Regions from separate parts of the Streptomyces sp. NPDC001700 genome, predicted to be linked through region 2. Evidence: riboswitches for the same ligand, from Rfam matches in the RefSeq annotation. Region 2 holds a riboswitch; the other holds the start of a gene.
What was found. A riboswitch is a leader RNA that binds a small molecule or an ion and turns the genes downstream of it on or off. The one in region 2 is predicted to bind cyclic di-AMP.
Positions count from the first base shown of each region.

Region 1: linked by a shared signal. The riboswitch ahead of ACWC5C_RS33305 (M23 family metallopeptidase) and the one ahead of ACWC5C_RS19710 (M23 family metallopeptidase) in region 2 are both predicted to bind cyclic di-AMP.

Region 1 is NZ_JBSFGE010000024.1:84,341-99,747, reverse strand. Features, by position in the region: gene ACWC5C_RS33360 (NaeI family type II restriction endonuclease) at 46-984, shown strand; gene ACWC5C_RS33355 (very short patch repair endonuclease) at 1,010-1,465, shown strand; gene ACWC5C_RS33350 (DNA cytosine methyltransferase) at 1,400-2,560, opposite strand; gene ACWC5C_RS33345 (HNH endonuclease) at 2,726-3,463, shown strand; gene ACWC5C_RS33340 (ATP-binding protein) at 3,495-4,127, opposite strand; gene ACWC5C_RS33335 (helix-turn-helix domain-containing protein) at 4,352-5,197, shown strand; gene ACWC5C_RS33330 (DUF397 domain-containing protein) at 5,197-5,406, shown strand; gene ACWC5C_RS33325 (DUF397 domain-containing protein) at 5,471-5,680, shown strand; gene ACWC5C_RS33320 (hypothetical protein) at 5,685-5,990, shown strand; gene ACWC5C_RS33315 (hypothetical protein) at 6,229-6,489, shown strand; gene ACWC5C_RS33310 (aldo/keto reductase) at 6,604-7,560, opposite strand; gene ACWC5C_RS33305 (M23 family metallopeptidase) at 7,705-8,880, opposite strand; cyclic di-AMP (ydaO/yuaA leader) riboswitch at 8,892-9,022, opposite strand; gene ACWC5C_RS33300 (PP2C family protein-serine/threonine phosphatase) at 9,286-10,518, opposite strand; gene ACWC5C_RS33295 (hypothetical protein) at 10,718-11,089, opposite strand; gene ACWC5C_RS33290 (DUF6227 family protein) at 11,226-11,996, opposite strand; gene ACWC5C_RS33285 (hypothetical protein) at 12,413-12,763, shown strand; gene ACWC5C_RS33280 (hypothetical protein) at 13,034-13,498, shown strand; gene ACWC5C_RS33275 (hypothetical protein) at 13,734-14,174, shown strand; gene ACWC5C_RS33270 (right-handed parallel beta-helix repeat-containing protein) at 14,264-15,343, opposite strand.
Region 2 is NZ_JBSFGE010000009.1:296,256-311,662, reverse strand. Features, by position in the region: gene ACWC5C_RS19740 (ATP-binding protein) at 1-827, opposite strand, end outside; gene ACWC5C_RS19735 (sucrase ferredoxin) at 922-1,920, opposite strand; gene ACWC5C_RS19730 (tetratricopeptide repeat protein) at 2,077-2,481, shown strand; gene ACWC5C_RS19725 (DNA gyrase/topoisomerase IV subunit A) at 2,564-5,017, opposite strand; gene ACWC5C_RS19720 (M16 family metallopeptidase) at 5,289-6,665, shown strand; gene ACWC5C_RS19715 (M16 family metallopeptidase) at 6,686-8,071, shown strand; cyclic di-AMP (ydaO/yuaA leader) riboswitch at 8,263-8,425, shown strand; gene ACWC5C_RS19710 (M23 family metallopeptidase) at 8,439-9,230, shown strand; gene ACWC5C_RS19705 (GntR family transcriptional regulator) at 9,503-10,237, shown strand; gene ACWC5C_RS19700 (HPr family phosphocarrier protein) at 10,352-10,633, opposite strand; gene ACWC5C_RS19695 (bifunctional acetate--CoA ligase family protein/GNAT family N-acetyltransferase) at 10,833-13,733, shown strand; gene ACWC5C_RS19690 (DUF5998 family protein) at 13,958-14,554, shown strand; gene ACWC5C_RS19685 (alkaline phosphatase family protein) at 14,554-15,407, shown strand, end outside.

The sequences.
Region 1 (15,407 bases), on a different contig from region 2:
GACCTGCCTGGTCCTCAGCCCGGTGTCTGCGACGATCCTGAGCTGATGCTCGTACGTCAGCGGCTGCTGGAGCTGGATCCTGACGGTCAGCGGTTCGCCCGAGTGCTGCGGGAAACGATCGACCAGCTCCTCGACGGTGAGCACACCGGCCGGTTCGACTGGCGCGAACTGCACAAGACGGAGAAGACCCACGCCGGCACGCTCGTGGAGATCAATCTGCAGCGCGAGTTCGGCTTCATCGGCGGTCAGGACATGGATTACCTGATCGAGGGGATCGAGGTCGACTGCAAGTACTCCCAGAAGCTGTACGGCTGGATGATCCCGCCCGAGGCCCTGGGAGAGATCTGCCTCGTGGTCTGGGCAGACGACCAGCAGAGCCAGTGGAGCGCGGGGCTGTTCCGCGCCGACCGGGAGAAGCTCACCATGAACGGCACCGTCACGAAGAAGGGCAACCGTGACGGAAAGTTCAGCCTGACCAAGCAGCATCACTCCCTGGTCACCTGGCTCTGGGACCGGGCGCCGCTCCAGGAGAACCTGCTTCTCCACATTTCCGCTGAGACGCAGAAGGCCATCCTCAACGCGACCACCCGGTACGGCAAGGCCTCAGGACAAGCGAGAGTCTCCGAACTCTTCCGGCGCATGCAGCAACGTCCCGTGAGCCGAGCCGTCGTACGGACCGTGGCGCAGCAGAAGGACTACATGAAGCGTGTGCGCTATAACGGCGGTGCCCGCGCCATACTTCGGCCCGAAGGGATCGTGATCTTCGGGGACTACCGCGATCATCAAGGCGCAGCAGCCCAGCTCAACATCCCCGTCCCGCAGGAAGGGGAGTTCGTCAGCACACGGCTTGCGAAGGCTCAGCCACACCACGGTGATCGACCACGCGCCTTCATGGACGGCGACTACTGGGTGGTGGCGGACGACTCCGACCCCGAAGAGGCAGCTCCCCTCGTCCCCGAGACGAAGAAGGCCTCTGAGGACTGAGTAGTGTCGGGGGTGGAGGCACGTGATGGCGACAGAGACAGCTTGGATCCCGCCGGACGGCTCATGGGCTTCGTCTGAATCCAGACGACGGAACATGCAGGCGATCCGGAGCCGCGACACGAAGCCGGAGAAGCTTATCCGGCGATTGGTGCATGCTCAGGGCCTTCGCTACCGCGTGTCAGCCAAACCCCTCCCGAACCTTCGCCGGACGGCCGACATGGTCTTCCGTCCGGCGAAGGTCGCGGTATTCATCGACGGCTGCTACTGGCACGGCTGCCCCGAGCACTACGTGCCGCCGCGCACCAACCCGGGCTATTGGTCGGGCAAGGTAGCGGGCAATGTCGCACGTGACAGGGACACTGATCAGCGCCTTGCCGAGGCAGGCTGGACTGTCCTCCGCTTCTGGGAGCACGAGTCAGCTAACAGATGCGCACTCGCGATCGCCGCTGCCGTCACCAAGCTCCGCCCCGAGCGGAGCTGACGGGGCCGGGATGTCGAAGAGGGTGTCGCTCTGGGCTGCTACCAGGGCTTTCGTTCCCCTCTCTAGCGCAGCGATGATCTGCTCGCCCACTGCCTGAGCAACGGGCGGCGGAAACGCGTTGCCCACCTGGCGGTAGGCAGCCGTCTTACGGCCCGCGAACTTCCAGTCCGTCGGAAACCCCTGGATGATCGCGGCTTGTTTCACCGTGAGCTTGGGGCCACGCTCCGCAAAGAGATCACGCTCGGCATCTTTGAGGTCTTCGGGCTCGTTCGCCACGCCCAGGCCGCACACCCCGAGCTTGCGCCACGCCTCCTTCGCACGCGTTGGTCCAAGATCAGCGCCGCCATGCTTCTTGGATCCGCCGACGAGCGTCGGGGCGACGGACCCCTTCCGGGCCTCCGTGAGCCAGCGCTTGTAGAAGATCTCCCAGCGCGGGTCGCCACTGTCTTTGTAGCGCTTGCGCATGGACGGCGCGAGGGCCTCCGCCATGGTGAGGAGCGGACGTGTCTCCGGCTCAGTCCACTCGAAGTGTTCCGCGTATTCCTCGCGCATAGCGACGAGGATCGCGCGGGGGCGAAGCTGCGGCACCCCGTAGTCGCATGCTTCCAAGACTTTCCAGTAGCACAGCGCGTAGCCCGCCTTGCGCAGGCGGTACTCGATCACTTCCTCGCGATAGCGGCTGAACTTCTCAGGAGGCTTCAGCAGCCCCCGGACGTTCTCGATCATCACAGCCTTGGGGAGCAAGGTCTCCACCATGTGCAGCATGTCGGGGAACAAGTCACGCTCGTCGTCCTGCCCCAGCTGTTTGCCCGCCGCAGAGAACGGCGGGCAGGGCACACCACCCGCGAGGAGGTCCAGTTCGCCGGGCTTCAAGCCCAGCTCGTCTACCTTGAACTTCGTGAGGTCCCGCTTGAGAACCTTGCAGCCGCCCCACTCCGGGTTACCTGTCACGTTCAACTCGAGAGTGTCACAGGCGTAGTCATCGATCTCGATCAAAGCCAGATGCTGGAACCCAGCCTTGTGTAGCCCGACCGCCTGCCCTCCAGCACCGGCGCAGATCTCCACTGAGGTGAACTTGGACCCAGTGTGAGTCATGCACCCTCCTTCCAAAGCTTGCAACGGCAGGCACCATGCGCAACCCACCCAACACAGAGGGTGACAGACCCCACTGACACTGTGACTCGCCAAGTGTGCCGGACAGCCTCACCCCACTTAGTCCGCCCCACATCCACCACAGCGAACACTCATACGATATTGCCTATGCGAAGCCCTGCATGGACCCGGGACGAACTGCTGCTGGCGTGCGTACTCGTTGTCGAGAACGACTGGCACGAGCTGCGTGAAGGCGATCCACGGACGGAGGAGCTGTCCAGGCTGCTCCGTTCGCTCCCCCTGCACGGCGACGTGGTCAAGAGCGTGCCCAACTTCCGGTCCGTCGGCAGCGTGAGCCGCAAGACGACTGATCTCGCCTCGAACCACCCCGCATACCAGGGGAAACCCACTAAGTGCGGGCGCCTGGACCGAGAAGTGATCACCGACTTCGTCTCCCAGCCTTCGAGGATGGCCAACGCAGCCAGGGCAATCGCGGAAGGTATCCGCTCCGGCGAACTCCAGCAGATACCCGAGCAGCCGGACGAGACAGCCGAGGACGGCGCCACCGGTGCCGAAGGCCGTCTCCTCGCGCGCTGGACGATCTCGCGCGAGCGCGACCCCAAGCTCCGCCAGCGCAAGATCGACAGCATTCGGCACCTCGGTCAGCCACTGGCGTGCGAAGTCTGTGACTTCCATTTCGGCCGCTTCTACGGGGTGCTCGGCGAGGGCTACATAGAAGTGCACCACCTGCTGCCCCTCCACATATCCGGGCCGCGGGAAAGCAAGCTGGACGACCTCGCGCTTTTGTGCTCCAACTGTCATCGCATGTGCCACCGGGGCCGACCCGGCGAATCATGGCGTACCCCAGCCGCCCTCCGCGCCGAGATCCGGAAGGCAGGCGGGTAAGCACGCTCCGTCGGCCCCGCGGCTCACGTGGTTATGCCGCCTCCAGCCCAGCCTCGAAGTGGGTCTGGGCGCGGTCGAGGATGTCGTCGGGGTCCAGACCTTGGGCCGTCAGCCAGTGCAGCAGGTCCAGGATCAGGCTGGTCGCCGAGTCCTCCAGGACGGGGCGGTGGGTGAGCCGGGCGGCCGTGCCGCCTGCTGCGAGGCCGTAGGTCTCCATCACCGTCGTCGCCCGCAGGATGCGGCGGCGGGTTTCGTCCGGGGTCAGTGAAAGCTCGCACCAGACCGCCTTGCCAGCCGCCGTACGGATCGTGCCCCAGGAGGGGGACAGGGCCGTGAGGAGTTGCAGGCCGCGGCCGGATTCGTCGTCGTACGTCGGGTGGAGGCGCTGAGGCTCCTTGTCGCTCTTGTCGTGCAGCTCCACTCGGAGCTGGTCTGCTCCGGCGTCGAGGACGAGGGTGGCGGCGGAGCCCTCACCGACGTGTTTGATCACGTTCGACGCCAGCTCCGTGGTGATCAGCTCCACCTCGTGGGCGAGAGACGACATACCCCACGCGGCGAGTTCAGCTCTCACGGCTCGGCGGAGATCGGCCAGTTGGGAAGGGTCCGCCGCGAAGGGGAGGACGCATCGGCGGGGTTGGGGTTCGGTGACTGCGTAGCGGTACATGGCCACACTCCCTTGGGCGCTACGACAGCACTGCGCCAAGCCGTGTCCGTACGGCTGCGCTGCGTAGCTTCACTTCTGAGAGTATGGCGCGAGAAGTCTCACCATGTAACTTCTCATGGAATCTCGAAAGGGTGAATCGGTGGTTCGCCAACTTCGCCCGGCCATAGCCTTGTTGCCGCTGGCCTCGTCCTTCACCGCCAGCCTCAGAGGAAGAGGTAGCCGTCATGCCAGCGCGGGCCACCACTCGTCGCCGTCAGCTCGGCGCCATGATGCGCAAGTTCCGGGCCCGCAAGGGGATGACGCTGGAGGAGGCCGGTCGGCTCGTCGGGGTCTCGAAGGCGACCGTCAGCCGGTACGAGACGCAGGAAGGGCCCGTGAAGTGGCCCATCGTGGACGCGCTGTGCCGGGAGTACGGGGCGAGCGAAGCGGAGCGGAAGGCCGTCGTCGGCCTGGCCAAGGACGCCAAGCGGCAGGGGTGGTGGACCTCGTTCGCGGACTCACTCCCGGAGACCATGAACCTGCTGTTCACGCTGGAGGACGAAGCAGTACGCGAGGATCACTTCGCCTGCCTCTACGTGCCGGGGCTCCTGCAGACCCGCGGCTACACGGAAGCGGTGCAGCACGCCTCCGAGATGCGGTTGTCCGCGGAAGAGGTCGAGCGCCTGGTCGACATCCGTATGAAGCGGCAGGAGATCCTGAACCGGCCGAAGCCGCCGCATCTATGGGCCATCCTCGACGAGTCGGTGATCCGGCGCGTGGTCGGCTCGCGCGAGGTGATGCGGGAGCAGCTGGACCACCTGCTGCGGGCCAACGCGTCGCCCGACATCACGCTCCAGGTGCTGCCCTTCGCGAAGGGCGCGCACTCGGCGGCCATGGGGAGCTTCGTGATCCTCGGCGGCGCGGAGCCGTCGCTGGACGTGGTGTACGTCGACATCCACGTCGGCTCGCTCTTCATGGAGAAGGACGAGGAACTGGAGCGCTACCGGCTCGCGTTCGACTACCTTCGCGCTCAGGCGCTGGACATGGCCTCGTCCTCCGCCCTCATCGAACGCGTCCGTGAGGAGATCTGATGCGCGAGCCCTGCATACCTGAGAGAGACGGCGGCTGGTTCACGTCCTCGTACAGCGGCCCCGGGAACACTGAATGCGTCGAAGCGGCCTTGCTCCCCGGCAGGGCCGCTGTACGGGACTCGAAGGAGCCGGGCGGGGCCGTGCTCGGGTTTTCGGACCGTGCATGGGCAGACTTCGTGGCAGCGGTGCAGGGCGGGGAGTTGGGCTGAGGCCCCGTTTCGCCGACCATGACCGTCCCGTACCTACATCGCCAACGATGCGAGGAGTGGACGCATGACATCGCTCAACTGGCACAAGAGCAGCTACAGCAACGGGAGCGGGGGCAACTGCGTGGAGACGGCGAAGCTGCCGGACCACGAGACCGCCGTACGGGACTCGAAGCGTCCGGATGGGCCCGTACTCGGGTTCACGCAGGGCGCGTGGGGGACTTCGTCACGGCCCTGCGGCGGGATGAGCTGGGCTGACCCAAGGAGTGGGAGGTAGCGGCATGGCTGGAGTACCGGCGGGGCTGGTGGCTGCGGGTGGGTTGGTCGGGGGATACGGGGTCGCCCGGTGGACCAAGAGGCGGCCGCTCGGTGGGGTCGCGCTGGCGGCGGCCGGGGCCGTGGCCGCCAAGGGGTGGCGGGACAAGGCCGGGAACGGGACGGCGGCTGCGCTCAGCGGGTTGTACGTGGCCGCGTTCGCCGGGTCCCATCCGCTGGCGAAGAAGGTCGGGGCGTGGCCGTCCGTCTTCGGAGTTGCCGGTGGGGTCGCCGCCGCTTCGTGGGTGCTGGCCGATCGGCGCGGGGCGTAGGGGCGTCCGGACACGCGGTCGGTGGGCATCCGCATCGCCTGATCCGTCGGCCCGTGACCGTCTTCGGTATCCCGGCACCGCAGCACCGCGGGCGCGTCACTGCGCCATTGGAGGTGACGGAAGGACAGTCCTTGGGCCGTGTGGATCAATCCCGGCGCTTCCTGCAGTACTTTTTCATGATTTTCTCTTAAATCTGAAGTGACAGTCGACATCCGATTGCGCTTCAGACGGAGGAATCATGCAGATCGCGAAGAAGGTGGCCCTCCTGGCCGCGACCGCCGGCAGCCTGGTGCTCCTCGGGACCGGCACCGCGGCCGCCCACGGTGGCACGGACCACGAGGTTCCGCCTGCCAACGTCCAGGCGTGCAGCGTCAGCACCGGCGACATCAGCTTCACCAACGGTGACGTCACCACCGGGAACGTCGGGGACGACTCCCCGGTCGCCAACAACACCGTCATCATCAGTGTCAGCTGCTTCAACACCACCGATGAGGACTGAGGCGGCTTAAGGAGTAAAAAGCTGGGAGTCTCCGGGCGAGGATCATGCACTGAGCGAGTTGGAGAAACGCCTCGTGCATGTCGCCCCGGGACTCCCAGCGCACAACCCAAGGGCTCAGTCCGAGGCGGACGTCAGGAGGTTCAGTTCCGGGTCCGTGAGGTGGAGGTCTACCGAGGCCAGGAGGGCCGGGAGTTGGGCCGGGACGCGGGCGCTGGCGATGGGGGCGACCACGGTCGGCTGGGCGGCGAGCCAGGCGAGGGCGACGGTGGCGTGGTCGGCGTTGTGGTTGGCGGCCACGTCGTCGAGGGCGGCGAGGACCTTCTGGCCGCGCTCGGTCTCCAGGTGCTGGGCGGCGCCCGTGGAGCGGGCGCTGTCGACCGTGGTGCCGGGGCGGTACTTGCCGGTGAGGAAGCCGGACGCGAGGGAGTAGTACGGGAGCGTCGCCAGGCCGTGGCGGGCGGCGACGTCGGCCAGCTCGCCCTCGAAGGTGTCGCGCGAGACCAGGTTGTAGTGGGGCTGGAGGGCGACGTAGCGGGCCAGGTTCTCCCTGGTGGAGAAGTCGAGGGAGGCCTCGAGGCGCTCGGCGGAGATGTTGGAGGCGGCGATCTCGCGGATCTTGCCCGCCTTCACCAGCTCGTCGAGGGTGGAGATGATCTCGTCCACCTCCACCGACGTGTCGTCGAAGTGGGTGTAGTAGAGGTCGACGTAATCCGTGCCCAGGCGCTGGAGGGACTCGTCCAGGCCGGACTTGATGGCGGAGGAGGAGAGTCCGCGGGGCTCCGGGGCGCCGGCGCCCACCTTGGTGGCGAGGATGATGTCGTCGCGGTTGCCACGGGAGGCGAACCACTTGCCGAGGACGGTCTCGGACTCGCCGCCCTTGTTGCCGGGCGCCCAGGCGGAGTAGACGTCGGCGGTGTCGATGAAGTTGCCACCCGCCGCCGCGTACGCGTCGAGCACCTCGAAGGACTCGGCCTCGTCGGCCGTCCAGCCGAAGACATTGCCGCCCAGGGAGAGCGGGAAGACGGACAGGCTGCCGATGTTCTTACGGGTGTTCTCGCGGGTCTCAGTCATACGTATCGACAACGTCTCCGGCGGACCCGTCTATTCCGGTGGCGGGGGACAAACAGAACCGGCGGCCCTGGCGTCAAGGGGGGAGAGAGCGCCAGAGCCGCCGGAGCGAGGGGCCGTCGCCGCGGCGACGGCCGGATCAGGGGGTCACGGGTTCAGCCCGTGGTCGCGCAGCCAGGTCAGCGGGGCGATCGGGGAGCCGCCGCCCGGTCGCACCTCCAGGTGGAGGTGGGGGCCGGTGACGTTGCCGGTGGCGCCGACGCGGCCGATGGTCTCGCCCGAGGACACCTTGCCCGAGGTGACGACCATGGACGACAGGTGGCAGTACCAGATCTCGGTGCCGTCATCGAGCTTGAGCACGATGCGGTAGCCGTACGAACCGGCCCAGCCCGCCTGGGTGATCGTGCCGCCGCCCACCGCCTTGACCGGGGTGCCGGTCGGGGCGGCGAAGTCCTGGCCGGTGTGGTCGGCGGACCAGATGTCGCCGGCCTGGCCGAAGCCCGCGGTCAGGGTGTACGAGGCGACGGGGAGGGTGAACCCGGCGGAGGTGGAGGTGGAGGTCTTGGCGGGGGTGTCGGCGGCCTTGGCGGCCGCGGCGGCCTTCTTCTCGGCCGCTTCCTTCGCCTTGGCGGCCTCGGCGGCCTTCTTCTTGGCGGCGGCCTCGGCCTTCTTCTGGTCCGCCAGGTCGCGGGCCTTGGCCGCGGCCTTCGCGGCGTCGTCGGCGGCGGCCTTCGCGGCGGCCCGCGCCGCGGCCTCGCGCCGGTCGTCGTCCGCCGCGGTCTGCTGGCTCTCGGCCTGCTGGAGGATGCGGGTGCGCAGCGCCTCGCCCGAGTCGGCGCCGCTCGTGGCGAGGGTGGCCGCGGCGGGCTGGGCGGAGCCCTGGTCGTCGGCCATCAGGGAGCCGATGCCGGGCAGGTCCTTGGCGGCGGGCAGCTGGGCCTTGACCTCGTCGGCGACGTGGGCGAGGTCCGGCATGGAGATGGGTGCGGCCGGACGGTCCTTGGCGGTCGCCATGCCGCCCGCGCCGACCGCCGCGATGACGCCGACGCCGAGGACGGCGCCGCTGCGGGCCATGGTGCCGCCGCGCTGCTTGACGACGCGGTGCCTGCCGCGCAGCGGAGCGATGGACTCCTCGGTGGGGTTCCACTCGTCCCAGACGGCTTCCTTGCCCAGGGACGGCTCATCCGGTTCGGCACCGAGGCCGACCGTGGGTCGGGCGCCGGCTCCGGCGTCGAAGCCGACTCCGTACGCGGTCGCTGTGCCGATGCCGGTACCGGGCGAGCGGTACGGAGCTTCGTCCAGTACGGACCTGTTGGACGCCACCGGGGCGCACTCCTTTCCTTCCCTCTCGCCTACCGGGTTAGCTGACGGGTTCGGAGCAGGAAGGTCTCCTACGGGTCAGGTTCGACCCGATTCACCCCAAGGTGGTGGTTCCCCGGTTCCCTGGTGCTGGTAGTGCCTGGTGCTGCTGGTGGTGCTGGCGCTGCACGTAACGGGATTCGGCGACGGCGCACGGTGCCGCCCTTGCGACGGCTGTGTCGACCGCGCTGCGTTATCGAACGTTAATAGAGAGCGCGACATGATTCCAAGCTCTTCTGAAGAATCCGCGTAGCTTTGGCATGAACTTAGTAACCAAGGAAGGACAGATGAGGACGTTTCACCCCACTTGAAAAGGGATGGCAAAAACCTCCTGCGGGCTGATCGTGTGTCAATCGTTATGCGCGCCCGTCACGGTTGGCTACGGTCCGTGTCCGGAGCGGGGGGTGTCGTTCCGTTCGGCGTCGTTCCGTTCGCTCCGGGCGGGCGCCGCACCGCGAGCAGCGCCATGTCGTCCGAGGTCTCCCCGCCCGAGTGCAGCGCTACGTCCTCCACCAGCGCGTCGAGCAACCCGCCCGGTCCGGCGAAGCGGCGGCCGCGCAGCCGCTCCTCGGGGACGTAGAAGGTGCCGTGCCGGTCGCGGGCCTCGGTCACCCCGTCCGTGAACAGCAGCAGCGTGGCGTCCTCCGGGAACCGCAGCTCCGTCACCCGGTCGGGCCACCCGCCGAGTTCGCCCATCCCCAGCGGCAGCGCGGCCGTCTCCGGCTCCAGCGGGCGCACCTCGCCGTCGCCGGGCAGCAGCAGGGGCGCGGGGTGGCCTCGGTTGATGAGGCGGAGGGTGGAGTCGCCGCGCGGGATCTCGCCGAGTACGGCGGTGGTGAACCCCTCGAACGCCTCCAGCTCGGCCCGCCGGGCGCCCTCGCGCCGCAGCGCCCGCTCCAGCCGCCCCGCCAGCCCCTCCAGCGTCGACTCCTGCTCCGCCGCCTCCCGGAACGCGCCGATGAGGACCGCGACGACCTCCACGGCCTGCAGCCCCTTGCCCCGGACGTCCCCGACGATCAGCCGTACGCCGTGCGGGGTGTCCTGCACCGCGTACAGGTCGCCGCCGATCGCGGCGTACCGCTCGGCCGCCACATAGCGCGCCGCGACGTCGAGACCGGCGATACGGGCGGGCGGTACGGGCAGCACGGCCCGCTGCGCCGCCTCCGCGATGCCGCGCGCCGAGGCCAGCCGCCGGTCGCCTCGGCGTACGACGCGGTTGATCACGAGCGCGAGCAGGGCGACGGTGGCCACCGTGGCGATCTCGGTCGCCGCCTGGGTCGGGTCCCGTACGCCGTGCAGCTCCGCCAGCAGACAGACGGCGGTGAGGGCGAGGACCGTCGTGATGATGGTCTGCCGCAGCGGGAAGAGGGAGGCCGCGACCAGCGGGGCCGCGGCGAAGAAGGGGGAGGCGGTGTACGGGGCCGGGGCGGCGAGGTCGAAGGCGACGCCGCCGAGCAGGAGGAGGGTGGGAGTCCACGGGGCCAGCCGGCGCCCCGGCGAGGCCTGGACGGCCTCCTCGGCCGTGATGAGACCGGCGGCCGCGCCGGAGGAGTCGGGGGCGGCGGGCGTACGGGCGTCCGGACGCGCCCTGCTCCCTCGCACCCGCACCACCGGCTTCTCCCGCTTTCCCTGAATCCGTGACCCCGTCTATCCGTGATCCCGTCATCAGGCTTCCGGGTGCCGGGGTGCGGTGCGAGTCGGTGGCGGCCATGTGGGTGCGTCGGAGACGCACTGCGGCCCCGGATGGCAAGCATCCGGGGCCGCAGGGGAAGCCGTGGCGTTCGCCAGGGCTCGGTGAGCGTCAGCCGCGGCCGTAGCCGTCGTTGCCGAGAGCGATGTTGCTGCAGTTGCTGCCGATGGTGGTGTCACCCGTCGGGGCGAGCGCGGCGGCGCCGACGATCGTACCGACGGCGGTGTCACAGTCGTTGCTCTGGACGGCCGCAGTGCCGTTGGTGAAGTTGATGCAGTTGGAGGCGATGTTGATGTCGCCCGACGGGGCGGTCACGGCGCCCTCGATGATGGTGCCGACCGCCGTGTCGCACGCGTTGGTCTGGATCGTCCCGAACGGGTCGAAGCCCCCGTAACCACCGTGAGCGGACGCTCCAGCCGCGCCCCCCAGGACCAGGGCACCGGCCGCAATGGTCAGGGCAGCCGCCTTCATTCCGATGTTCACTTGATTTCCTCCAGAAAAGCCGAATCCGCGGAAAACCACACGTTCCGATTGAACGGAAGGACATCCGCGACATCGGGGAGGCGCGCACACACTTCACCCGATGGGCCCACTGTCGGACTATTCGGAAATCGCTGCCTCAGAGGTCGACACCGAGGGCGCGGGCGTGGCGGTCGGCCGCCAGCTCCGCCGACACCTCGTCGAGGTAGACCTCGCACACCAGCCGCCCGTCCCGGGTCAGGTTGTGCTCCAGCTCCCACAGCACGATCTCGTCCCCGCCCGCGAGCAGGAAGGCGTGCTCGTAGAAGCGGCACCAGGTGGCGTCGGGGCCGCCGGAGCGGCGGCGGGGCTTGGGGGCGAGGGCGATGTCATGGGCGAAGGCGGTCATCAGCAGCCGCTCGGTCTCCTCCCCCGGCCGGTCGGCGTTCTCCGCGCGGCGCAGGACGCGGCGGGCGTGGTCGGCCGAGTTGTCCGCCACGTACGCGCGCTGGGCCCCCGGGGGCTCGGCGGCCTGGAGCATCTGCTCCGGCAGCCACAGCGGTAACCCGTCCAGCTCCTCCCAGCGGGCGCCGCCGATGCAGCGGTGGACGCGGCGCTCGGCGAGCGCGAGGGCGCCCTCGTCCGCGTACAGCTCGAAGAGCGGGCGGTCGTCCGGGCCGGTGTTGTGCTCCAGCTCCCACAGCAGCAGGCTGCTGCCGTCGGGCAGCAGGAAGACATGCCGGTACGTCGTATAGCCACGTGGACCTGACGGCTCGTTGCACTGCCGGCAGGAACGCAGCTCGGACTGGTGCATCAGGGCGCTCCGCGCCCGGCTCAGCACCGCCTCACCGATCTCGAAGCCGTTCTGCGCACGGGCGAGCAGCCCGTCCATCAGCTCGGCGGGGGTGCCCCCCGCTCCTGAGTGCCCCACGTCTCTCCTCCCGCCCCCGGGTGACTCCCTCGCGTACTTAGCGTAGCGGCGTGAATACGCGCCGCGCCTATGGTTCCGCGAAGCAGCCGGTCGGACTTGTGCCTCACTCACTCCTGCGTCGTGGAGCCAGGATGTATCACTTGTTCGACAGGCCGAACAAGTCGGAATGTCATATTCCGGATACCTGGGAGCCATCGACGGGACACCGGCGGGCCGGGGACGGGGCCGTCACACTTCCGCCCTGCTTTTTCGGATTTCCCGAAAAGGCGGCATGCCCCGCGGCCCCTGAATGCCTGTCATATGAGGGACGCCCTATGCCAGACGAGTGAAACGAAGTCCGCGCCCAGTGCCTTTCCCGAATGCCTTCGTTGAGTCAGGCGTCCGTGAATCCGCGGAATAACCACACGGAGGATTAAGTGAACATCGGCAAGAAGGCAGCCTTCCTGACCGCAGCGGCCGGCGCTCTGGTCTTCGTCGGCGCTGGCGCCGCGAGCGCGCACAACTACGGCAGCGACCTGGGTGCCATTCAGACCAACGCGTGCGACACCGCCACGAGCGCCATCATCACCGGCGCTGTGACGGCTCCGGCGGGCGACTTCAACATCGGCTCCGACTGCATCAACTTCACCAACTCCGGTGCGGTCTTCCAGAGCAACGACTGCGACACCGCCACCGGCCCGATCACCACCGCTGCCGCGCTGGCCCCGACCGGCGACATCAACATCGGCAGCAACTGCACCAACATCGCGGTCGACGACACTCCGTGACGCCGCCGCGCGTGACGTCACCGCGTCGCTGAACACCCCACGGTGTTCCCGCTGAATCGGCGGCCCTGGAAGAGTGCTTCCAGGGCCGCCGCCGCATGAATGGACATTGACCCACGATGTGTTTACTGCGCCATTCGGGTACGGCGATGGCGTTCCGGGGAGCCTCAGCTGGTCGGCGTCGTTCATCAGGTGTTCGCTGATATCCGGGAAAAATCACTAGGAGGCTCTTAGATGCACATGGGAAAAAGGACGGCGCTTCTCGTAGCGGCCGTGAGCGCACTGGCCATCGGTGGCGCGGGTGCCGCCGACGCCGCCGACAGCGGTACCGGCCCCTCGACCCTCCCGCTCGGCGGCGGAGTCCAGCAGAACCGCTGTGACACCAGCTCTCTCATCGGCACTATCGAGATCACCGGTGGCGGCGAGGACATCACCAACGAGACCAATTGCGTCAACTACGCCGAGTCGGGGGTCTCGGAGCAGAAGAACCGTTGCCGGACCCATTCCGTCGTCGGGCCCATCACGGTCGCCCTGACGCCCGGTTCCGAGGTCACCAACCGGACCAACTGCATCAACGTCAGCGAGTCGGGCGAGGTGACGAAGCAGAGCAACGACTGCCGGACGACCTCCGTGCTCGGCCCCATCACGCTCGGCCCCGGCACCGAGGTCACCAACGAGACCAACTGCCTCAACGTGGCCGGGAACGGAGAGGGCCAGAGCAGCGGAGCGGCGGAGTAGTCGACGGCTGTTTTCCCTTCGCGCGGCCCCCGGAATATTTTCACGGGGGTCGCGCATTTTCGTGTGGCGACCGGAAACAAGGGGTGAAGATATCCAAACTGCGGCGGACGGGTGAAGCTCTCGGCCGTACCGGATCCTCCGCTCTTCGTCTTCGTTGATTGGGTGTCTGCGGAATATCGCGGAGAATCACCTACGGAGGCACCAAGCAATGAAGATCGGCAAGAAGGCAGCTCTCATGACGGCCGCGGCCGGCGCCATGGTCATCGGCACCGCGGGTGGAGCGAGCGCCTACGGCCTCGGCGGACTGACCGGCGGCAACAACGGCGTCACCCAGGCGAACTCGTGTGACACCGCCACCAGCGCCATCATCACCGGCGCCGTGCTCGCCCCGTCGGGGGTCCTGGATGTCGCCTCCGACTGCGTCAACTTCACCAACTCCAAGGCGGCCACGCAGGTCAACGACTGCGACACCGCCACCGGCCCGATCACCACGCTGCCCGCGGTGGCGCCGACCGACGACATCGAGCTGGGCAGCAACTGCACCAACATCGCGATCGCCGAGCCGCCCACCGTCGTCGTCAAGCAGGTGGTGAAGGAGAAGCACAAGGTCGTGAAGAAGGAAAAGAAGGCGGCCAAGAAGAAGCACGCCAAGAAGAAGGCGCACGGCCACCACTGAGACCATCGGTCTCACTGAGTCGGCACCGCACCGACGCGGCCCTGGAAGCGAATTTCGCTTCCAGGGCCGCGTCTTTTGTCGGAGTGACTTTACCCGGAGCAGCCCGCGAGAGCCGGGACGCAGTTGTTGGGGTTGTTGCCGGTTACGTTCGCCGCCATCAGCGATACCGAACCGCCGTCGGAGAAGATTCCGCCACCCTGGCCGCCATTGGCCGTATTGCCGGTGATGTTGGTACCGATGATTTGCGTGTTTCCGGCGTGACTGAAGAGCCCGCCGCCATTAAGGGTGGCGATGTTTCCGGACACCACGGTGGACTGCAAATACAGCGTGCTTCCGAAGTTCGCGATACCGGCGCCGTTGCTTCCCGCCGTATTTCCGATGATGCGTCCGCCGTTGAAGGTCAGATTCCCGATGGACGTCCAGATTCCGCCGCCCTCGAAACTGCTTGCGTGGTTGGTCTCCAGCGTCACGGCGCTCAGGAGGGTATCCCCGAAGTTCGCGACGGCGCCGCCGGTGCTCTCGCCGGTGTTGTCGGCGAACGTGGTGCTGTTGGCGGTCAGCGAGCCTCCCGTACCGACGTGCACGCCGCCGCCGTCGTTGGCGGTGTTGCCCGAGAGGTGGCTCAGGGAGAAGGCGGCCGTGGCGCCCGGGGCGACCTGGACGCCGCCGCCGATGCCGCTCGCGACGTTCGCGGTGACCGCGCTCTGCTGGAGGGTCAGCGAGCCCTGGTCCAGGATCCCGGCCCCGTCCACCGCCCGCCCGCCCGAGAGGGTCACCCCGCTCACGGTGAGACGTCCGCCGGACGCGACCTCCGCGATGCGGAAGTCCGGCGCCGAGGCGCTGCGTCTGATGGTCGCTCCGGTGCCGGTGATGGTCACGTTCCCGGTGATGATCGGGAGTCCGTCGGGGCCGTTGGCGCCCGTCGCCGCCACCGAGGTGAGCGTGTACACGCATCCGGCGGCGAGGACCACGGTCCCGCCCGCGGCCGCCTGGCCCACCGCGGTGACCAGTGCCGCCGAGTCCCCGCAGGGCACGGTGGCCTGGGGCGAGGCCTCGCCACCCGCCCTGGTTCCCCCTCCCTCGGCCGACGCCGGCGCGGAGGCGCCCCACGCCAAGAGCGCCAGCACCATGACGGGGAGGGTTCCGCGGATGGTAGTCACGAGTCGCACGAGGGTCTCCTTACGCGTTTTCCTGGGAGAGCGAGCAGGCTCAGCCTGTGCGGCCAGGGCGCGT
Region 2 (15,407 bases):
GCCTCCAGCGGCTGTCCGGTGTCCTCGGCGCGCAGATCCAGCAGCCGCTGCGCCTCGTCGTTCATCAACCGGATGCGGCCCCGCGCGTCGAGCGCGACGACACCCTCGCGGATGCCGTGCAGCATGGCCTCGCGCTCGGCGAGCAGCGCGGAGATGTCGGAGAAGGCGAGGTCGTGGGTGCGCCGCTGCAGCCTGCGGGAGACCAGATAGGCCGCCAGGGCGCCCATGGCGAGCGCGCCGCCCGCGTACGCGAGCATCCCGGGAAGCGCGCCGAGCAATCGGCCGCGCACGGTCTCGTACGCGATGCCGACCGATACGGCGCCCACGATGCGGCCGTCCCGGTCGCGCAGCGGCACCTTGCCACGGGCCGAGCGGCCGAGCGTGCCGTTGTCGATCTGCATGACCTCGCGGCCCGCGAGGGCGTCGTCCGGGCTGGTGGAGACGTGTTTGCCGATCTCGTCCGGGGAGGTGTGCGACCAGCGGACCCCGCGCCGGTCCATGATCACGACGTACTCGGCGCCGGTCGACCGGCGGATGCGCTCCGCCGCGGCCTGGACCGGGCCGCCCCTGGTGGGGCGGGTGTGCTGCAGCGCCGTGACCAGCCGTGGTTCGGTGGCGGTGGTCTGGGCGATGGCCAGCGCCCGGCGCATGGCCTGGTCGTCGAGCTGGGAGCCGAGCGGGCGCAGGAAGAGCCCGGTCGCTAGCACGGTGACACCCGTGGCGATGGCCAGCTGCATCAGCAGCACCTGGGAGAAGACGCGTCGGGGCCAGCCGATGCGCCACCTTGTGGGCGCGGAGGGCGGCCCCGGCGGTATCGCGGCGCTCATGGCAACGAAGGGTAACGAAGGGCGCGGCGCGGGGACCGCGCCAGTACCCCCGGCGCGCTTCCTGGCGCGGCGGGGGAGGCCGGGGCGCGGTCTGTCAGCGTCCGCCGAGCGCGACCGTCCGTCCGTCGCGCGCGGGCCGCACCGCGTGGATGCCGACCACGTCCATCCGGGCCGGGGAGCCCAGCGGCGAACCGCAGCTCTGCTGCCTCGGCGGCGCGGCCGCCACCTGCGCGACGCTCACCCGCCACACCCGGCCGTCGGTGTGCGCCACGGTCACCGACCAGGCGGGGGCGGCGCTCTCGGTCCGTACGACGGTCAGCGCGTCGGCCCCGTCCTCACCGGTCAGCTCGCGGACCGCCAGTTCGGCCGCCTGACCGGGCCGCTCCCAGGCGGAGCGGCCGCGGCAGCCCTCGGTGGCCACCCGGTTCTCGCGCAGCGCCGCCAGGGTGTCCTTGACGTCCTGGGCGGTGGTCCGGCCGTAGGCGTAGCCGTGCGGCAGGACGACGAGCGTCGGCGAGAAGCGGTGGCCGCCGATGTGGGTGATCTCCCAGGTGCCCTCCACCCCGGCGGAGGTCAGCTCGGCGGCCAGCGGGCGGCCGAGCAGCGCGCAGCAGCGGTCGCGCTTGCCGTTGGTGCACACCAGCACCAGCGGATCGCCGGTGTACTCCTCCCACGCCCCGTGGGCGTCGTCGGGCAACTCCGCGGGAGCGTCGTCGGCCGCACCGGCCAGCCCGCCCGGGTCGCCCGCGCCCAGCGCGGCGAAGTCCAGGTCGAGCAGCCGCCCCGGGTCGGCGAGGGCGGTCGTACGGATCCAGGAGCGGCCGGGCCGGGTGTGCGCCACGAACACCCGGTGACGGCTGCCCGCGTGCAGGTCGGCATGGCGGCCGGGCCGGCGGATCAGCGCCACCCGGACACCGGTGCCCTCGGCGGCGCGCTCCAGGGCGCGCCCCACGGCCGGGTCCAGACGGCTGGCCGTGAGGGCCTCGGTGCCCCAGGGGCCCGGTTGTTCGAGAAGAAGCCAGGTGGGGGCGGTGGCCGCCGTCCCGGCGAGAGGCTCGGACAGATCCCGGGAAGCGGTCGTGCACGTGCTCACGAAGGTAAGCCTAACCTCTGTCGATCAGCTTCGCGCACGGGCGGGGGAATCCGGGTGACGGGGGAGCGAGATGGTCCGGTTTCCCCGGGGGCGCGGCCTGTTCCGCAGGGGCGGGGACGGCGGGAGAATGGCGCTCCGGGGGCGGAGGGGGGTCTGATGCGCGGACTGTGGGCGCGGTGGCGCGGGCGCCGTGGGAAGCGCGGGACGCGGCGGCTGGACGCGGCGCTGAAGGCCAGGGTGCGGGCGGCGTACGCCGAGGGGCGGCCGATCCCCGAGGAACTCGCCCGGCAGGCGGCGCTCACCGGTGACCGGGAGGGCATGACGGTCTACGGGATCGGGCTCGGCAACCGCGGTGCGTACCCGGAGGCCCTGCACTGGCTCGGCAAGGCGGTCGCCGCCGGGGACCTCACCGCGCTGGTGGTGCTCGGCACCCTGCATCTGGACCGTGGCGATCCGGCCGAGGCGGAGCGGCACTTCCGGAAGGCGGCCGACCGAGGCCACCCCGGCGCCCGCGTCGCGCTCCAGCAGCTGCGGGCCCGGCGTAACGGAGCCGGACACTAGGGGGTGCCCGGCGGTGGCCGCACGCGCGGGGGCGCGGCACCCATCCGGTGCCGCGCCCCTGACGACTCGCTTTCCGCCGGTCCTACACCGGCCCGGCGACCACCGCCACCGGCTTGTCGAGCGGCACTCCCGAGCCGTCCCGGCGCGGATCGGGCTCCGGCAGGGGCACCGGGGCGCCCGTGGCCGACGCCGCGCGGGCCGGGGTCGCGCCCGCCCAGGCCAGCACCAGACAGTCCTCGCCCTTGAGGAACCGCTGACAGCGCACCCCGCCCGTGGCACGCCCCTTGCGCGGGTACTGGTCGAAGGGGGTGAGCTTGGCCGTCTGCTGTGCGGAGTCGTCGAGCGTGCCGTGCGCACCGGAGACGGTGAACACCACCGCGTCGGCCGCCGGATCGATCGCGGTGAAAGAGATCACCTTCGCGTCGGGAGCGAGCTTGACGCCCGCCATGCCGCCCGCGGCGCGCCCCTGCGGCCGCACCTGCCCGGCCGGGTAGCGCAGCAGATGCGCGTTGTCGGTGATGAAGACCAGGTCTTCCTCGCCTGTGCGCAGCTCGACCGCGCCCACGATCCGGTCGCCCTCCTTGAGGCCGATGACCTCAAGCTCGTCCTTGTGGGCCGGATAGTCCGGGACCACGCGCTTGACGACGCCCTGCTCCGTGCCGATGGCGAGCCCCGGTGAGGACTCGTCCAGAGTGGTGAGGCAGATCAGCTCCTCGTCGTCCTCCAGGGACAGGAACTCGGCGATCGGCGCGCCGCCCGCCAGATTGGGGGGCGCGGACGACTCCGGTAGCTGTGGCAGGTCGATGACCTGGAGCCGCAGCAGCCGCCCGGTCGACGTCACCGCGCCGACCTCCGCGCGGGCCGTCGCCGGGACCGCCGAGACGATCACGTCGTGCTTGCTGCGCTTGGCCTGCCCCTCGCCCGCGAACAGCTCCCCGTTCGCCGTACGGGCCAGCAGCCCGGTGGAGGACAGCAGCACCCGGCACGGGTCGTCCGCGACCTCCAGCGGCACCGCGGCCAGCGGGGCGTCGGCGGACTCCAGCAGCACCGTACGCCGCGGGGTGCCGAACTTCTTTCCCACCGTGGCCAGTTCGGAGGAGACCAGCTTGCGCAGCTCGGCGTCCGAGTCGAGGATCCGGGTCAGCTCCTCGATCTCCGCGTTGAGCCGGTCGCGCTCCGACTCCAGCTCGATCCGGTCGAACTTGGTCAGCCGGCGCAGCGGAGTGTCCAGGATGTACTGGGTCTGGACGTCCGACAGGCTGAAGCGGTTCATCAGCGCTTCCTTGGCCTGCGCCGAGTTCTCGCTGGACCGGATGAGCCGGATGACCTCGTCGATGTCGAGCAGGGCCACGAGCAGCCCCTCGACCAGGTGCAGCCGGTTGCGCCGCTTGGTGCGGCGGAACTCGCTGCGCCGGCGCACCACGTCGAAGCGGTGGTCGAGGTAGACCTCCAGCAGCTCCTTGAGCCCGAGCGTGAGCGGCTGGCCGTCCACCAGCGCCACGTTGTTGATGCCGAAGGACTCTTCCATCGGCGTGAGCTTGTAGAGCTGCTCCAGCACGGCCTCCGGGTTGAAGCCGTTCTTGATCTCGATCACCAGGCGCAGGCCGTGCGCACGGTCGGTGAGGTCCTTGACGTCCGCGATGCCCTGGAGCTTCTTCGCGCCGACGAGGTCCTTGATCTTGGAGATGACCTTCTCGGGGCCGACCGTGAAGGGCAGTTCGGTGACGACGAGGCCCTTGCGGCGGGGCGTCACGTCCTCCACGGCCACCGTGGCGCGGATCTTGAAGGTGCCGCGCCCCGTCTCATAGGCGTCCCGGACACCGGCGAGCCCGACGATCTGACCGCCGGTCGGCAGGTCGGGGCCCGGCACATGCCGCATCAGCGTGTCGAGGTCGGCATTCGGGTGCCTGATCAGATGGCGGGCGGCGGCGACCACCTCGCCCAGGTTGTGCGGCGGCATATTGGTCGCCATGCCGACGGCGATTCCGGACGTGCCGTTGACCAGCAGGTTCGGATAGGCGGCGGGCAGGGTGACGGGCTCCTGCTCGCTGCCGTCGTAGTTCGGCGAGAAATCGACCGTGTCCTCGTCGATGGACTCGGTCATCAGCGAGGTCGCCGAGGCCATCCGGCACTCGGTGTAACGCATCGCGGCGGGCGGGTCGTCATTGCCCAGCGAGCCGAAGTTGCCGTGGCCATCGACCATCGGCAGGCGCATCGAGAACGGCTGCGCCATGCGCACCAGCGCGTCGTAGATCGACGCGTCGCCGTGCGGGTGGAGCTTACCCATCACCTCGCCGACGACGCGGGCGCACTTGACGAAGCCGCGCTCGGGGCGCAGCCCCATCTCGTTCATCTGGTACAGGATGCGGCGGTGCACGGGCTTGAGCCCGTCGCGGGCGTCGGGCAGCGCGCGCGAATAGATGACCGAGTAGGCGTACTCGAGATAGGAGCCCTGCATCTCGTCGACGACGTCGATGTCGAGGATGCGCTCCTCGAAGTCGTCCGGCGGCGGACTCTTCGTGCTGCGGCGGGCCATCGCGCTTGCGGCTCCTTCAACGGCAGAGCGGGATCTGACGCGGACCATTGTGGCCCCGTCCGCCGACAACTGTGGAACGGGCCATCCCCCGGCGGCTCCGTGAGCACCCCTCGGCGGCCCTGCCGGTCCGTCCTCGGGAGCCCCCAGGGGACCTTGGCCGGACCTTTGCGTGACGGGAACTTCGCCAGATGTCCGTGCGGTTGCATACAGTGACAGAAGCGCTCATCACAGCGGTTCGCACGCGCTCCATCACGCGATCGAAGGGACGTACATGCCCATGGGTCACACGGCCACGCAACAGGCCGGCTCCGGCGGCCTGAAAGCGACCGAGCACCGTCTGGCCAACGGCCTGCGGGTGGTGCTCTCCGAGGATCACCTGACCCCGGTCGCCGCGCTCTGCCTCTGGTACGACGTCGGTTCACGCCATGAAGTCAAGGGGCGTACCGGCCTCGCCCACCTCTTCGAGCACCTGATGTTCCAGGGCTCGGCCCAGGTGACGGGGAACGGCCACTTCGAACTGGTCCAGGGGGCCGGCGGCTCGCTCAACGGCACGACCAGCTTCGAGCGCACCAACTACTTCGAGACGATGCCCGCCCACCAGGTCGAGCTGGCGCTGTGGCTGGAGGCGGACCGGATGGGGTCCCTCCTGACCGCGCTGGACGAGGAGAGCCTGGAGAACCAGCGGGACGTCGTCAAGAACGAGCGCCGCCAGCGGTACGACAACGTGCCGTACGGCACGGCCTTCGAGAAGCTCGTCGGCATGGCCTACCCCGAGGGCCACCCGTACCACCACACCCCGATCGGCTCGATGGCCGACCTCGACGCCGCCTCCCTGGAGGACGCCCGGGAGTTCTTCCGTACGTACTACGCGCCGAACAACGCGGTGCTGTCCATCGTCGGCGACATCGACCCCGAGCAGACGCTCGCCTGGATCGAGAAGTACTTCGGCACCATCCCCTCCCACGAGGGCAAGCGGCCGCCCCGCGACGGCACGCTCCCCGAGGTCATCGGCGGGCAGCTGCGCGAGGTCGTGGAGGAGGAGGTCCCGGCCCGCGCCCTGATGGCCGCCTACCGGCTGCCGCACGACGGCACCCGTGAGGCCGACGCCGCCGACTTGGCGCTGACCGTCCTCGGCGGCGGCGAGTCCTCCCGGCTGCACAACCGCCTGGTGCGCCGTGACCGTACGGCCGTCGCCGCCGGATTCGGCCTGCTGCGGCTGTCGGGCGCGCCGTCGCTGGGCTGGCTGGACGTCAAGACCTCAGGCGGGGTCGAGGTGCCCGGCATCGAGGCCGCCGTCGACGAGGAGCTGGCCCGCTTCGCCGAGGAGGGCCCGACTCCGCAGGAGATGGAGCGCGCCCAGGCGCAGATCGAGCGCGAGTGGCTGGACCGGCTGGCCACCGTCGGCGGCCGCGCCGACGAGCTGTGCCGGTTCGCCGTGCTGTTCGGCGACCCGCAGCTGGCCCTGACCGCCGTGGGGCGGGTGCTGGACATCACCGCCGAGGAGGTGCGGGCCGTGGCCGCGGCGCGGCTGCGCCCCGACAACCGCGCCGTGCTGGTCTACGAGCCCGTCCAGGGCGCCGAGGACGCAGAGCAGGCCGACGCCGCAGAAGCCGCCGACACCGACGCAGAAGGGGAGGCGGCCCAGTGAGCGACGCCGTCACCGCCACCATGACCTTCCACCCGCAGCCGCAGGGGGGCGCCCCCAAGCCGTGGGCCTTCCCGGCGCCCGAGCGCGGTGAGCTGGCCAACGGGCTGACCGTGCTGCGCTGCCACCGCCCCGGCCAGCAGGTCGTCGCGGTGGAGATCAACCTGGACGCCCCGCTGGACACCGAGCCGGCCGGTCTGGAGGGCGTCGCCACGATCATGTCGCGCGCCCTGTCCGAGGGCACCGACAAGCACACCGCCGAGGAGTTCGCCGCCGAGCTGGAGCGCTGCGGCGCCACCCTGGACGCCCACGCGGACCACCCCGGCGTCCGGGTCTCCCTGGAGGTGCCGGTCTCCCGGCTGCCCAAGGCGCTCGGCCTGCTCGCCGACGCCCTGCGCGCCCCCGCCTTCCCCGACGGTGAGATCGAGCGGCTGGTGCGCAACCGGCTCGACGAGATCCCGCACGAGCTGGCCAACCCGGCCCGCCGCGCCTCGATGGCCCTGGCCAAGGAGCTGTTCCCGACCGAGTCGCGGATGTCCCGGCCGCGCCAGGGCACCGAGGAGACCATCGAGGGCATCGACGCGGCGGCGGTGCGGGCCTTCTACGAGGCGCACGTCCGGCCGTCCACCGCGACCGCGGTCATCGTCGGCGACCTGGCCGGGGTCGACCTCGACCAGGCGCTCGCCGACACCCTGGGCGCCTGGACCGGCGGCCCCGCCCCGCAGCGGTCGGTCCCGCCGGTCATCGCCGACGACACCGGCCGTGTGGTGATCGTCGACCGGCCCGGCGCCGTCCAGACCCAGCTGCTCCTCGGGCGCATCGGCGCCGACCGCCACGACCGCGTCTGGCCCGCCCAGGTGCTGGGCACCTACTGCCTGGGCGGCACCCTCACCTCCCGGCTGGACCGGGTGCTGCGCGAGGAGAAGGGCTACACCTACGGGGTGCGCGCCTTCGGCCAGGTGCTGCGCTCCACGCCGCCCTCGCCGGCCGGCGGCGGCTCGGCGGGCGCCTCGCTGCTGGCGATCAGCGGTTCGGTGGCCACCGAGGTCACCGGCCCGGCGCTGGAGGACCTGTGGACGGTGCTGCGGACGCTGAAGGAGGAGGGGCTGACGGACGCCGAGCGCGATGTCGCCGTGCAGAACCTCGTCGGCGTCGCCCCGCTCAAGTACGAGACGGCGGCCGCTGTCGCGGGCACCCTCGCCGACCAGGTCGAGCAGCACCTGCCGGACGACTTCCAGGCGCAGCTGTACGCCCGGCTCGCCGACGCGGGCACGGTGGAGGCGACCGCGGCGGTCGTGAGCGCCTTCCCGGCCGACCGGTTGGTGACCGTGCTCGTGGGTGACGCCTCCCGGATCGAGGAGCCGGTGAAGGCGCTCGGCATCGGAGAGGTGACCGTCATCACCGGCTGAGGCCGCTCAACGCACTACCCCCACAAGGACCCTGGCGTCGAGTAAGACGCCGGGGTCCTCCCATATGTCCGATGTGCGGGGCGTTTGGTTTGTGGCGAGAACAACAAAAACCCGTAACCGTTTGGTGATCGAAACACGGCCCGTCTAGCGTCAGTGCGGCTGTTCGCCGGATACCGCCGCACCCGCGGCACGGACAGCCATCGCCGAGTCCCATGGTGTGAGTGCCAGGGGAGCCGGGGACCCAAACGTCCCTGGGGTGAATCGGACGCCTTCCCCGGCCGGGGGAGGGGCCCGTAGGAGACCTTCCTGCTCCGAACCCGTCAGCTAACCCGGTAGGCGAGAGGGAAGGAAAGGAGTGCGCCACACCATGGCGTTCACCCGTGCCGCCGGGAAGCACCGACGTCCCAGCCAGACCGCCGTCCGCACCGGCGCGAACATCGCTGGCATCACCACGGTCGCCTCGGGCGTCGTCGCCGGGATCGCCGGCCCCGCCCTCGCCGCGACCGGAGAGGCGTCTGCCCAGGACACCGGTCTCCGCCAGGCGATGGTGATGGGCGACGGTCTCTCCGACCAGATTGACGCGCAGGCCCTGTCCCAGGAGAGCGCCGCCGAGGCCGCAGAAGCCAAGGCGAAGGCCGAGGCCGTGGCCCGCCAGGAGGCCGCGCGGAAGGCCGACGCCGCCGCGAAGAAGGCCAAGGCGGAGCGCGAGATCAAGGAGCGCGCCGCGCGTGAGGCCGAGCGCAAGCGCCTCAACACGTTCGTCTCGCCGATCGACGGCTCCTCCGTCTCCACCGGTTACGCGGCGTCCAGCGGCCTGTGGTCCTCCGGCAGCCATACCGGGATCGACTTCCAGGCCTCCACGGGCACCGAGGTGCAGTCGGTGGGCTCCGGCGAGGTCGTCGAGGCGGGCTGGGGCGGTGCCTACGGCAACAACGTCGTCATCAAGATGAACGACGGCACCTACACCCAGTACGGCCACCTCTCGTCGGTCGGCGTCTCGGTCGGTGAGAAGGTCACCCCCGGCCAGCAGATCGGCCTGTCCGGCGCCACCGGCAACGTCACCGGCCCGCACCTGCACTTCGAGGCCCGCACCACCGCGGAGTACGGCTCGGACATGGACCCGCTGTCGTACCTGCGCTCGCACGGCGTCAACCTCTGATCCGTCGCCCACTCCTGTCGAAAGGCCCCGTCCGCTCCGGACGGGGCCTTCGGCGTGCTCTGCCCCTATGACCAACTGTGCCGCCGTGACCAAAAAATATCCCTGAATTTCCTTCGCCCATCGGAAATCCCGGCAGCTTCGAATAGAGTCGCTGAACGCGCGTCAATCGGATGCGTTTCGCGGGGTTGAGGCGGAGGTTCGATAATGCGGGACCGGAAGTGAACGGGGATACGGCCGCACTCCAGGGCGGTCGCCGGATTTCGGCTCATGCGGTGTGTACGGCGATCCGTGACGACATCATCTCCGGTACCTGTCCGCCCGGCAGCCGGCTGACCGAGGAGCTGCTGGCCCGGCGCTACGGGGTCTCCCGGGTGCCCGTCCGCGAGGCGCTGCGCACCCTGGAGTCCGAGGGCTTCGTCACGACCAGGCGGCATGCGGGTGCCTGCGTCGCGCAGCCGTCCGAGAAGGAGGCGGCCGACCTCCTGGACATCCGGGCGCTGCTGGAGCCGCTGGGCGCCGCCAGGGCCGCCCAGCGGCGCACCGAGGGGCATCTGAAGGTGCTGCGCGGTCTGGTCCGGCTCGGCCAGGAGCGGGCCCAGCACGGCCGGCTGGGCGAGCTGCGCTCGCTGGGCGACTGGTTCCACGAGACGCTGGCCCAGGCGTCCGGGAGCCCGAGCCTGGCGGGGCTGCTGGTGCAGCTGCGGCGCAAGACGGCGTGGGTGTACGCGGTGGATCCGGCCCGGCGGTCAGCCCAGCCCGGGCAGGCCGTGCAGGTGGTGCCGGGCGTACCGGGCGCTGCCGGGGGCCCGGACCTGTCGGTGCGCGCCGTCGAGTCCTGGGCGGAGCACGGGGCGATCGTGGACGCGGTCGCGCGCGGTGACGCCGAGCGGGCGCGGGCGCTCGCCGCCGCGCACACCGAGCGTTCGCTGTCCGAATATCGATTGCGAAACGCGTCCCAGGTGAGGACTTCGAAACATTCCGTAAACACGGCGAGCGGCCGGAATTAACAGCCGCCCGGTAAAGCGCCCAAGGGAATTCCGTATCCGGAAAAACAACGGGGCCGCGGTGATCCGTAATGGTTCACCGCGGCCCCGCCGCGCCGAAATGCGATTCGGACGGAATCAGACGGTCTCCGGAAGCTCCTCAAGGCCCTCGGCCACCAGCTTCGCCAGGCGGTCGAGCGCCGCCTCCGCGTCGTCGGCCTCGGAGGTGAGCACGACCTCGTCGCCACCCTGAGCGCCCAGGCCGAGCACGGCGAGCATGGAAGCGGCGTTGACCGGGGTGCCGCCCGCCTTGGCGATCGTGATGGGGACGCCGGCGGCGGTCGCCGCACGGACGAAGATCGACGCCGGGCGGGCGTGCAGGCCCTCGGCCCAGCCGATGTTGACGCGGCGCTCAGCCATGGTGTTGCCCTTCAGATCTGCGGGTGCTGTTGTCTAGACCAGATCATACGGTGTCCGGTCTCGCCCGGGTCGAGCCCGAGTGGGTCCGGTCATGTCCGAACGGGTCCGATACGGACTTTCCCTCGACATCCCCCGTTCACGCAAGGGTGTCCGTCATACGGACCCTTCCGTCCCGGTCCTCAGCCCGTACTCTGTCCCCATGCCGAGCCCGTCGGATCACCACGCGTACCCCACCCACTGGGAGGCGGACGTGGTGCTCAGGGACGGAGGCACCGCGCAGATCCGGCCCATCACCCCCGATGACGCGCAGCGCCTGGTCAGCTTCTACGAACACGTCTCGGACGAGTCGAAGTACTACCGCTTCTTCGCGCCCTACCCCCGGCTCTCCGACCGGGACGTCCACCGCTTCACCCACCACGACTATGTCGACCGGGTCGGCCTCGCGGCCACCGTCGGGGACGAGTTCATCGCCACCGTCCGCTTCGACCGCATCGACGAGAACGGCCTGCCCGCCCATCTCCCGCCGCCCTCCGAAGGCGACGCGGGCCGCGCCCCCGCCGACGAGGCCGAGGTCGCCTTCCTGGTCCAGGACGCCCACCACGGCCGCGGCGTGGCCTCCGCCCTCCTCGAACACATCGGCGCCGTCGCCCGCGAGCGCGGCATCCGCCGCTTCGCCGCCGAGGTGCTGCCCGCCAACACCAAGATGATCAAGGTGTTCACGGACGCCGGTTACACCCAGAAGCGCAGCTTCGACGACGGTGTCGTCCGCCTCGAATTCGACCTCGAACCCACCGACCGCTCCGTGGCCGTCATGCGCGCCCGTGAGCAGCGCGCCGAGGCCCGCTCCGTGCAGCGGCTGCTCACCCCCGGCTCCGTCGCCGTCATCGGAACCGGCCGGGCCCCCGGCGGAGTCGGCCGCACCGCGCTGCGCAACCTCCTCGACGGCGGCTTCACCGGGCGGGTCCACGCCGTCAACCACGCCTTCCCCGAGGACTGGACGCGGCTGGACCCCGAGGGCGTCCCGGCCCACCGCTCCCTGCGCGAGATCGACGGACCGGTCGACCTGGCCGTCGTCGCCGTGCCCGCCGCGCAGGTGCCCGCCGTCGTCGCCGACTGCGGCGAACACGGCGTCCAGGGGCTCGTCGTCCTCTCCGCCGGATACGCCGAGAGCGGCCCCGAGGGCCGCGACCGCCAGCGCGACCTGGTCCGCCAGGCCCGCACCTACGGCATGCGCGTCATCGGCCCCAACGCCTTCGGCATCATCAACACCGCAGAGGGCGTGCGGCTGAACGCCTCCCTCTCGCCCCGGCTGCCGGTCCCCGGCCGCATCGGGCTGTTCACCCAGTCCGGCGCGATCGGCATCGCCCTGCTCTCCGGACTGCACCGGCGCGGCGCCGGACTCACCCGGCCCACCGGCGCGGAGGGGACGGCGGGCCTGGCGGGCCTCGCGGGCATGGTCGGTCTCTCCACCTTCGTATCCACCGGAAACCGCGCCGACGTCTCCGGCAACGACCTCCTCCAGTACTGGTACGAGGATCCGCAGACCGATGTCGCCCTCATGTACCTCGAATCCATCGGCAACCCCCGCAAGTTCACCCGGCTCGCCCGGCGCACCGCCGCCGTCAAGCCCGTCGTGGTCGTCAAGGGCGCCCGGCACAGCGCCAGCGCCCCCACCGGGCACGCCGTGCCCACCACCCGCATCCCCGACGCCACCGTCTCCGACCTGCTGCGCCAGGCGGGCGTGCTGCGCGTGGACACCGTCACCCAGCTCGCCGACGCCGGGGTGCTGCTCGCCTCCCAGCCGCTCCCGGACGGGCCGCGCGTCGCCATCCTCGGCAACTCCGAATCCCTCGGCCTGCTCACCTACGACGCCTGCCTCACCGAGGGGCTGAGCCCGCTGCCGCCCCGCGACCTGACCACGGCCGCCGCCCCCGAGGACTTCCACCGCGCCCTGACCGGGGCGCTCGGCGACGACACGTGCGACGCGGTCGTGGTCACCGCCATCCCCTGGGTCGGCGACGCCCGCACCGCGGACCTGGCCGCGGCCGTCCGTACGGCGGCAGCCGTAGCGCCCGGGCGCGGCGCGGCCAAGCCGGTGGCGGTGGTCCACCTGGAGGTCCCCGGCCTCGCGGAGGCCCTCGCGGGCGCCGGTGACCCGGCCTCGGAGCCCGGCGCCGCACCACCGGCCGAGGCCCGCCGGATCCCGGCCTACCCGGCCGCCGAGCGCGCGGTGCGGGCGCTCGCCGAGGCCGTGCGGTACGCGCGCTGGCGGCGGGAGGCCGAGGAGCCCGGCCGGGTGCCGGAGTACGACGACATCGACGAGGCCGGGGCCGCCGCCGACATCGAGGTGCTGCTGGCCCCACCCCAGGGAGCCCCGCCGGAGGCCCCCGCGCCGGACGGGCCCGGCGGCACCGGCATCGAGCTGTCCGCCGCCGACACCCAGCGCCTGCTGGCCCGCTACGGCGTCAGCGTGCTGCCCGCGCTGCCCGCGCCCGACCCCGGCACCGCCGTACGGGCCGCCGGGCGGCTCGGCTACCCGGTCGCGCTGAAGCCGACCGCCCCGCATCTGCGCCACCGCACCGACCTGGGCGGGGTGCGGCTCGACCTCGGCGGCGAGACGGAACTGCGCCGCGCCTACGCCGAACTGACCGCCCATCTCGGCCCCGCCGAGGAGCTGGGCCTGGTCGTGCAGCGGATGGCCCCGCGCGGCGTCGACACCGTCGTCCGGGCCGCGATAGACCCCGGCGCCGGAGCCGTGCTCTCCTTCGGGCTCGCCGGTGCCCCGTCCGAACTGCTGGGCGACACCGCCCACCGGCTCGTCCCCGCCACCGACCGGGACGCGGCCGAACTGATCCGGTCCATCCGGACCGCACCGCTCCTCTTCGGCTGGCGGGGTTCCCACCCGGTGGACACCGCGGCCCTCGAAGAGCTGCTGCTGAGGGTGTCGCGGCTGGTGGACGACCATCCCGAGGTGGTCGCCGTCGATCTGGAGCCGGTGGTCGTCGCCCAGCGCGGCCTCTCCGTGCTTGGCGCGTCCGCGCGGCTGGCGCCGCCACCGGTGCGCACCGATCTCGGCCCCCGCCATCTGCCCGCCTACTGACGGCTCAAGGGGTGTCTTGTCGATCAGGCTGGATCAGCGAGCGGCGTCTGGTGCGGTACCTCGCACGTCGCGTGAGGAGAGCGCAGCGGCGCTGCGTGCGACGAGCGCGGCGCGGCGAGGTGCCGTGCCAGGCGTCGTGAGCCCAGCATGATCGGCAAGGCACCCCCTGGGGACCCGGGCGGGCATGGGAGCCGGTGTCGGCGCCGCCCCGTAGGATGGTGTCCATGGCGAAGACCGGTACGACGACCCAGGGGCTGCGCGCGGCGATCGAGCGCAGCGGCTATTACCCGGCACTCGTGGCCGAGGCGGTGGAGGCCGCCGTGGGCGGCGAGCCGATCGTGTCGTACCTGGTCCATCAGGAGACCACGTTCGACGCGAACGAGGTCCGCCGCCATGTCACGGTCCTCGTCCTCACCGGAAACCGCTTCATCGTCAGCCACACCGACGAGCAGGCCGCGGACGGCACCTCACCGTCGCCGTACGCGACCACCTCCACCGAGTCGGTGAAGCTCCAGCGGATCTCCTCGGTCGTGCTCAGCCGGGTCGTCGCCAACCCCGAGTCGTACACCCCGGGCACCCTGCCCCGCGAGGTCGTGCTGACCATCGGCTGGGGCGCCGTCAACCGCCTCGACCTGGAGCCCGCCGCCTGCGGCGACCCCAACTGCGAGGCCGACCACGGCTACACCGGCTCGTCCACCGCCGACGACCTGAGCCTGCGGGTCAGCGAGGCAGGCGACGGCCCCGACACCGTCCGCCAGACCCTCGCCTTCGCCCAGGCGCTCTCCGAGGCCACCGCGGCCACGCCGGACACCGGCCGCTGATGCCCGGCTCCGCCACCGGCCCGACCACCGCCGCCGATTCCGCCTGGCCCGAGCCGGTGCCCCTCGACCCCCGCGCCGCTCCCTTGCCGCGCTACGGCACGGGATCGCTCGCCGATCTGCTGCCCGCGATCGCCGCAGGTCAGGGCGTTCCCGGGCTGGCGTCCGGGCTGGCCCTCGCCCCGGCCGACCGGGTCTGCGTCTTCCTGGTCGACGGCCTGGGCTGGGAGTTGCTGCGCGCCCACCCCGCCGAGGCGCCCTTTCTGACCTCGCTGCTGTCCAGCTCGCTGAACGGCACCGGCGCCCCGCTCACCGCGGGCTTCCCGTCCACCACCGCGACCTCGCTCGCCTCCGTGGGTACGGGGCTGCCGCCCGGCGCCCACGGGCTGCCGGGTTATACGGTGGCCGACCCCGCCACCGGCCAGCTGATGAACCAGCTGCGCTGGCAGCCCTGGACGGATCCGCACGCCTGGCAGCCGTATCCCACGGTCTTCCAGCTGGCCGACGCGGCGGGCGTGCACACCTGCCAGGTCTCCGCGCCGACCTTCGCCGAGACCCCGCTCACCAAGATCGCGCTGAGCGGCGGCACCTTCCACGGGCGGCTCTCCGGCGAGGAGCGGATGGACCTCGCGGCCGAGCAGCTCGGCGCCGCGGACCGCTCGCTCGTCTACACGTACTACAGCGAAGTGGATGGCAAGGGTCATCGCTTCGGCGTCGACTCCGCAGAGTGGCGTGACCAACTCCGCTACGTCGACGGGCTGGCCCAGCGGCTCGCCGAGCAACTGCCGCCCCGCTCCGCGCTGTACGTCACCGCCGACCACGGCATGATCGACATCCCCTTCGACCCGGAGTCGCG